2 regions of the Nonomuraea bangladeshensis genome follow, and region 2 is predicted to be linked to the other one. Evidence: riboswitches for the same ligand, from Rfam matches in the RefSeq annotation. Region 2 holds a riboswitch; the other holds the start of a gene.
What was found. Region 2 has a riboswitch for cyclic di-AMP ahead of ABD292_RS37785 (CHAP domain-containing protein). Riboswitches for the same ligand answer to the same signal wherever they lie in the genome.
Positions count from the first base shown of each region.

Region 1: linked by a shared signal. The riboswitch ahead of ABD292_RS08230 (C40 family peptidase) and the one ahead of ABD292_RS37785 (CHAP domain-containing protein) in region 2 are both predicted to bind cyclic di-AMP.

Region 1 covers NZ_BAAAMV010000003.1:11,915-15,099, forward strand. Annotated here, with positions in the region: gene serA (phosphoglycerate dehydrogenase) at 1-682, shown strand, start outside; gene ABD292_RS08230 (C40 family peptidase) at 1,097-1,696, opposite strand; cyclic di-AMP (ydaO/yuaA leader) riboswitch at 1,721-1,862, opposite strand; gene ABD292_RS08235 (3-isopropylmalate dehydrogenase) at 1,975-3,021, shown strand.
Region 2 covers NZ_BAAAMV010000012.1:109,397-112,581, forward strand. Annotated here, with positions in the region: gene ABD292_RS37780 (LLM class F420-dependent oxidoreductase) at 1-728, shown strand, start outside; cyclic di-AMP (ydaO/yuaA leader) riboswitch at 927-1,068, shown strand; gene ABD292_RS37785 (CHAP domain-containing protein) at 1,083-1,766, shown strand; gene ABD292_RS37790 (TetR/AcrR family transcriptional regulator) at 1,772-2,344, opposite strand; gene ABD292_RS37795 (FBP domain-containing protein) at 2,413-2,919, shown strand; gene ABD292_RS37800 (GlxA family transcriptional regulator) at 2,925-3,185, opposite strand, start outside.

The sequences.
Region 1 (3,185 bases), on a different contig from region 2:
CGCGGGCGAGTTCGTGCCGGACGCGGTCAACGTCCAGGGCGGCGCCGTGGCCGAGGACGTCAAGCCGGGCCTGCCGCTGGCCGAGAAGCTGGGCCGGGTGTTCACCGCGCTGGCCGGCGAGGTCGCCACCAAGCTCGACGTCGAGGTGCGCGGCGAGATCGCCTCCCAGGACGTGCGGGTCATCGAGCTGGCCGCGCTCAAGGGCGTCTTCGCCGACGTCATCGAGGAGCAGGTCACCTACGTCAACGCGCCGCTGCTGGCCAAGGACCGCGGCGTCGCCGTCGAGCTGATCACCAGCTCCGAGAGCCCCGACTGGCGCAACGTGGTGACCGTCCGTGGCGTGCTGGCCGACGGCCGCCAGGTCTCGGTGTCGGGCACGCTGTCCGGTCCCCGCCAGATCACCAAGATCGTCGAGGTCAACGGCTACGAGATGGAGATCGAGCCGACGGCGCACCTCGCGTTCTTCACCTACGCCGACCGTCCCGGCATCGTCGGCGTGGTCGGCCGCCTGCTCGGCGAGCACGGCGTCAACATCGCCTCCATGCAGGTGGCCCGCGACGTCAAGGGCGGCAAGGCGCTCATCGCGCTGACCGTCGACTCGGCGATCCCGGCCGACATCGTCGACCAGATCGTGGCCGAGATCGGCGCCGAGAGCGGCCGTTCTGTGGACCTGGAGGACTGACACTCCCCGCCTCGCGCGAAAGGCCGCCGCCCGGATCGGGCGGCGGCCTTTTCGTCGTCTCAGCTGTCTCAGCATGCGGGATGCTAGGACATCCAACGAGATTCCTCGGTTAACGTGGAAGCACATGCGCCAGGTGCTCGTACTCATTACCTGCCGCGGCGAGGCCTGTTAGGGCAGGTCGGCGACTCGCCGCGGTGAACGGCGTCGCGTCGGCCGGTAAGTCCCTCCCGTCAGTAACGCCTCCTCGCGAAACGAGTTGACGATCATGTACGAGATGTACGCCTGGAACCGTGCGGAAGACCACAAGGACGAGGCCGCCGAGGCCCTGCAGACCGCGCTGGACCGCCGCGACAACGGCGGCGCCCCGCAGGAGTCCGGCCGGTAGGGCCCCGGCTCGCACATCAGGGACGTCGGTCAGAGCACCGACGCGACGGGCATGGGCGGTGCCGGCTCCTCCTGCCGCTCCGCCCACTCCCGCACGCCCTTGCGGTCGGGCCGGACGCCGCCGACGAAGACGCTTCTGCGCCAGCTCGACAGCTTCTCCTCCTTGATGACGTCGCCGGTGCGGGGCGCGTGCACCATGTAGCCGGGCCGGGAGATCATCCCGACGTGGCCGAGGTTGCTGAAGAAGACCAGGTCGCCGGGCTTGAGGTGGTTCCAGGAGACCTTCTTGTCGAATGCCGCGTACTGGTCGGCGGCGACGCGGGGCAGCTGGATCCCCGCCTTCTGGTACGCCCGGAGCATGAGGCCCGAGCAGTCGTAACCGCCCCTGCCGGTCCCGCCCCATAGGTACGGGATGCCCTGTTTTTTCAGGGCGAAGTTCAGTGCGATCTTCCAGGCGGGCCTGCTCTGCCGATCCCGGATCTTCTTGAGTTCCGGACCGGTGAGCGTGGTGGTGAGTGCGCGCTGGTCGAGGGTTTCGGCCTTGGGCGCGCGGCCGGGGTTGTTCTCGTCGGGGGTGGATGCCTGGGCGGGGGAGGCGAGCACGGCGAGGCCGGTCGCGCCCGCCGCCACGAGAATGGCGATGCGAGACAGGGGACTGTCCTTCCATACGGCCGACCGGGTTAGCTGACGGGCTCGGGCTTGGAAGCAGCCCTACGGCGCATGCCGATTCGCCCCTGGGGGAGAGTGGGTCCCCGGCTCCACGCGAACCGCCGCGTGGATTAGGCAGGGCACGGACGCTAACGAATCAGTCAAAAGATCGCAAACCTTCACAAATCGGACTTTTCTGGAACAGTCCGAAAAATGAGACCGAGTGTTCGTCAGGCGAGACGAGCCGGTAAGGTACCGGCATGGAGTCGCGTAACATCCGCTTGGCCGTCATCCCCGGCGATGGCATCGGCACCGAGGTCGTCACCGAAGGGCTCAAGGTCCTCGAAGCCGTCGGCACGAAGATCGAGCCCACGCACTACGACCTGGGCGCGGCGCGATACCACCGCACCGGCGAGACGCTGCCCGACTCGGTGCTGCAGGAGCTGCGCGGCTACGACGCGATCCTGCTCGGTGCGGTGGGCGACCCCAGCGTGCCGCCGGGCATCCTGGAGCGCGACCTGCTGCTGCGGCTGCGCTTCGAGTTCGACCACTACGTCAACCTGCGCCCGGTCAAGCTCTTCCCCGGCGTCGAGACCCCGCTGGCCGACACCACGGCCGAGGACATCGACATGATCGTGGTCCGCGAGGGCACCGAGGGCCTCTACGCGGGCACCGGCGGCGCCATGCGGCGCGGCACGCCGCACGAGATCGCCACCCAGGAGTCGCTCAACACCGCCCACGGCGTCGAGCGCGTCGTCCGCTACGCCTTCGACAAGGCCCAGAGCCGCCCGCGCAAGAAGCTGACGCTGGTCCACAAGACCAACGTCCTCACCTACGCCGGCGACCTGTGGCAGCGCACGGTCAACCGGGTGGCCGAGGAATACCCCGAGGTCAGCACCGACTACTGCCACATCGACGCGGCGTCGATGTTCTTCGTGACCCAGCCGGGGCGCTTCGACGTCGTCGTCACCGACAACCTGTTCGGCGACATCATCACCGACCTCGGCGCGGCCATCGCGGGCGGCATCGGCCTGGCCGCGAGCGGCAACATCAACCCCGAGCGCACGGCGCCCAGCATGTTCGAGCCGGTGCACGGCAGCGCCCCCGACATCGCGGGCCAGGGCAAGGCCGACCCGACCGCCACCATCCTGTCGGTCGCCATGCTCCTCGACCACCTCGGCCTGAGCGCCGAGGCGGCCAAGGTCGAGCAGGCGGTCGCCGACGACATCGTCGAGCGGCTGACCGGCTGGACCGGCCGCACCACCTCGCAGATCGGCGACGACATCACCGCGCGAGTATCCGGCTAGGGCCGCCTAGCCTCCCCACGCGCCTGGCGGTCCGCACCCGGATCGCCAGGCGCTTTTTGCTGTCCGAAGTGGCCGAATCGCCCAACGGCAGCTTGTCATCCCATATGGCGAGACAATAGGAAGTACTAGCTGCCTTCGGGCAGCACTGCCGCGCTGTAGCGGGT
Region 2 (3,185 bases):
ACCAGGGCTGGAGCGGCCCCTATGACGTGCACACGACCTTCCACGAGCCGATGGTGATGTTCGGCTACCTGGCCGCGCTGACGTCGCTGGAGCTGGTCACCGGCATCATCATCCTGCCGCAGCGGCAGGCGGTGCTGGCCGCCAAGCAGGCCGCCGAGGTCGACCTGCTGACCGGCGGACGCTTCCGCATGGGCGTGGGGCTGGGCTGGAACCACGTCGAGTACGAAGCGCTCGGCGCGGACTTCGGCACCCGCGGCAAGCGGATCGAGGAGCAGGTCGCGCTGATGCGCAGGCTCTGGTGCGAGCAGACGGTCACCTTCGAGGGCGAGCACCACCGGGTGAGCGCCGCCGGGCTCGCGCCGCTGCCGGTGCAGCGGCCGATCCCCGTCTGGTTCGGCGCGCAGTCGCCCCCGGCCTACCGGCGGGCCGGGCGGCTGGCCGACGGCTGGTTCCCCCAGATGTCCCCGGGGCCGGAGCTCGACCAGGCCAAGGCCATGGTCGAGGAGGCCGCCACGCAGGCCGGCCGCGACCCGTCCGGGCTCGGCATGGAGGGCCGGGCGGGGTGGACGGGCGACGCCGAGGCGCTGGTCGACCTCGCCGGGCGTTGGCGGGAGGCGGGCGCGACGCACCTCTCGATCAACACGATGGGGGCGGGCCTCGGCCCGGTCGAGGGACACCTGGAAGCCCTGGAGGAGGCCGCCGCCGCGCTCGGGCTGGGACGCGGCTGAGAGCACACCCGCACGTTACCTTCGCCGCCCGTCATGGGGATTTCGTGACCGGGGAATTACGCAGGTCAGGGGGGTGTTGTACGGTCCAGTGAGCGTGGCCGCGACCTCAGCCTCAGAGCGAGTGACCACCGGGCCGCGCTCGCCCGCGTCCGCCTCGCGGACGCCATGTTCGATCCCACTCCCACCGCGGGCGTCCGATGCCCGCGGCCGCTGAATCCGCCACTGGCGGAACCGGGGACCCGTTCTCGACCGGGGTGAATCGGCACGTCCATGTGCCGTAGGGCAGCTTCCGCACGCCCGAACCCGTCAGCTAACCCGGTAAGCGGCATGGAAGCGCAAAGGAGCAAACCCCTCATGGCCATCAGCCGTTTCATCCGTGCCCCGAAGCTGAACGCCGCCAAGCTGGCGCTGAGCGGCGCCCTCGCCGTCTCCGCCCTGGGCGCCACCGCCGCCGTGACCGCGGCCGCCGACAGCGCCCCCGCGCAGCCCGCGGCCGCCGCCGCCGCCGCCCAGCAGGGCGTCAGCAACCGCGACGCGCGCGTCAACGTCACCGCCCAGCAGGTCCTCGACCTCGCCCGCGCCCAGGTCGGCACGTCCGAGAACGCCGACGGCGGCGGCACCAAGTTCCAGCAGTGGTACGCCGACTCGGCCCGCGCCGGCGAGACCGTCCAGCGCGACGGCGGCAACAGGAACGCCTACCTGAACGCCCCCTGGTGCTCGATGTTCGTCTCCTGGGTCGGCGAGCAGACCGGCGCCCGCACCCAGGTCGGCTGGGACGCCTACACCGTCGCCCACGCCAAGTGGTTCGCCGCCAACGACCGCTGGGGCACCGAGGCCAAGCCCGGCGCCGTGGTGTTCTTCTCCTGGAGCGGCAGCAAGAGCCTGAGCGCCATCAACCACGTCGGTTTCGTCGTCAAGGACAACGGCGACGGCACGATCTCCACGATCGAGGGCAACACCGGCAACGGCAAGGTCGAGGAGCGGGTCCGCCCGACCTCCCAGGTCGTCGGCTACGGCTACCCGAACTACGCCGCCTGACCCGCTCACTCCTCCGGAGGCCAGTTCCTGAGCACCGCGTCGAGGGCGTCGAGAGTCCGCGCCCAGGACACGTCCACCTCGCGCGGGGTGCGGGCGAAGCCGCCCTGCGTCTCCAGGCTGACGAAACCGTGGAAGGTGCTGTGCAGCATGCGCACGGCGTCGGTCTGGGCGGGCTCGGGCAGGTCGTAGCCGCGCAGGATGGCCCGGGTCATCTCGGCGTGCCGGCGGGCGGCGCTGGCGTAGGCGGTCTCGTCGTCGAGCTCGATCTGCCCGGCGGCGTACCGGCCGGGGTGCTCCTTGGCGTAGCCGCGGTAGGCGTCGGCGAAGGCCACCAGCGCGTCCTTGCCGGCGCGGCCGGCGAGGGCGGCGGCGGCCCGCTCGGCGAGCTCGGCGAGGGCGAGGACCGCCACCCGCACCCGGAGCTCCTGGGCGTCCCTGACGTGGGAGTAGAGCGCGGCGGGCTTGACGCCGAACCGGCGGGCGAGCGCCGAGACCGTCAGGTTGTGGAAGCCGAGCTCGTCGGCCAGCTCCGCCGCCGCCCGGGTCAGGCGTTCCGCGGTCAGTCCCGCTCGTGCCACGCGCCCTCCATCACTTAAAGCCTTTAAGCATTTGCATAATAGCATTAAGGAAACTAGCCTCGCCGCTCATGAGACCTCTCACCGAGCGCGAGATCCGCGCGTCCCTCATCAACTGCTCGAAGGGTGAGGCCAAGCGCGCCGGCGTGCCGAAGGACCTGCCCGACCAGCCCTGGGACGACCTCGACTTCCTGGGCTGGCGGGATCCGGGCGCGCCGGAACGCGCGTACCTGGTGGCCGAGCGCGACGGCGCCCTCGTCGGGGTGGCGCTCCGCGTGACCTCGGGCGCGGCCCGCGGCTTCACCGCGCGCAGCATGTGCTCGCTCTGCCTGACCACGCACACCAACGGCGGCGTCGCGCTCATGAGCGCCCGCCGCACCGGCGAGGCGGGCCGCCAGGGCAACTCCGTCGGCCAGTACATGTGCGCCGACCTCGCCTGCTCCCTCTACCTGCGCGGCACGAAGGAGGCCGCGGGCGGCGGCGTCATCGACGAGTCCCTCACCCTGGAGGACAAGCTCGCCCGCACCCGGACGAACCTGTACGCCTTCCTGGACAAGGTGGCCGCGAGAGCCGCATGAGCCGGTCAGACCGCGGGACCGCGCGTGCGGAAGGAGGCGCGGTAGGACTGCGGGGTGACGCCGACGACCCGCTTGAACCGATCGCGGAACGCCGTCGCCGAGGTGAACCCGGCCTGCGCCGCGACCCGCTCGACGCCGTGGTCCGTGGTCTCCAGCAGGAGCTGGGCCCGCCGCACCCGGGCGCGCAGCAGCCACTGCAGCGGCGTGGTTCCGGTCTGCTCGCGGAAGCGGCGGCCGAAGGTGCGCTCGCTCATCCCGGCCCGCGC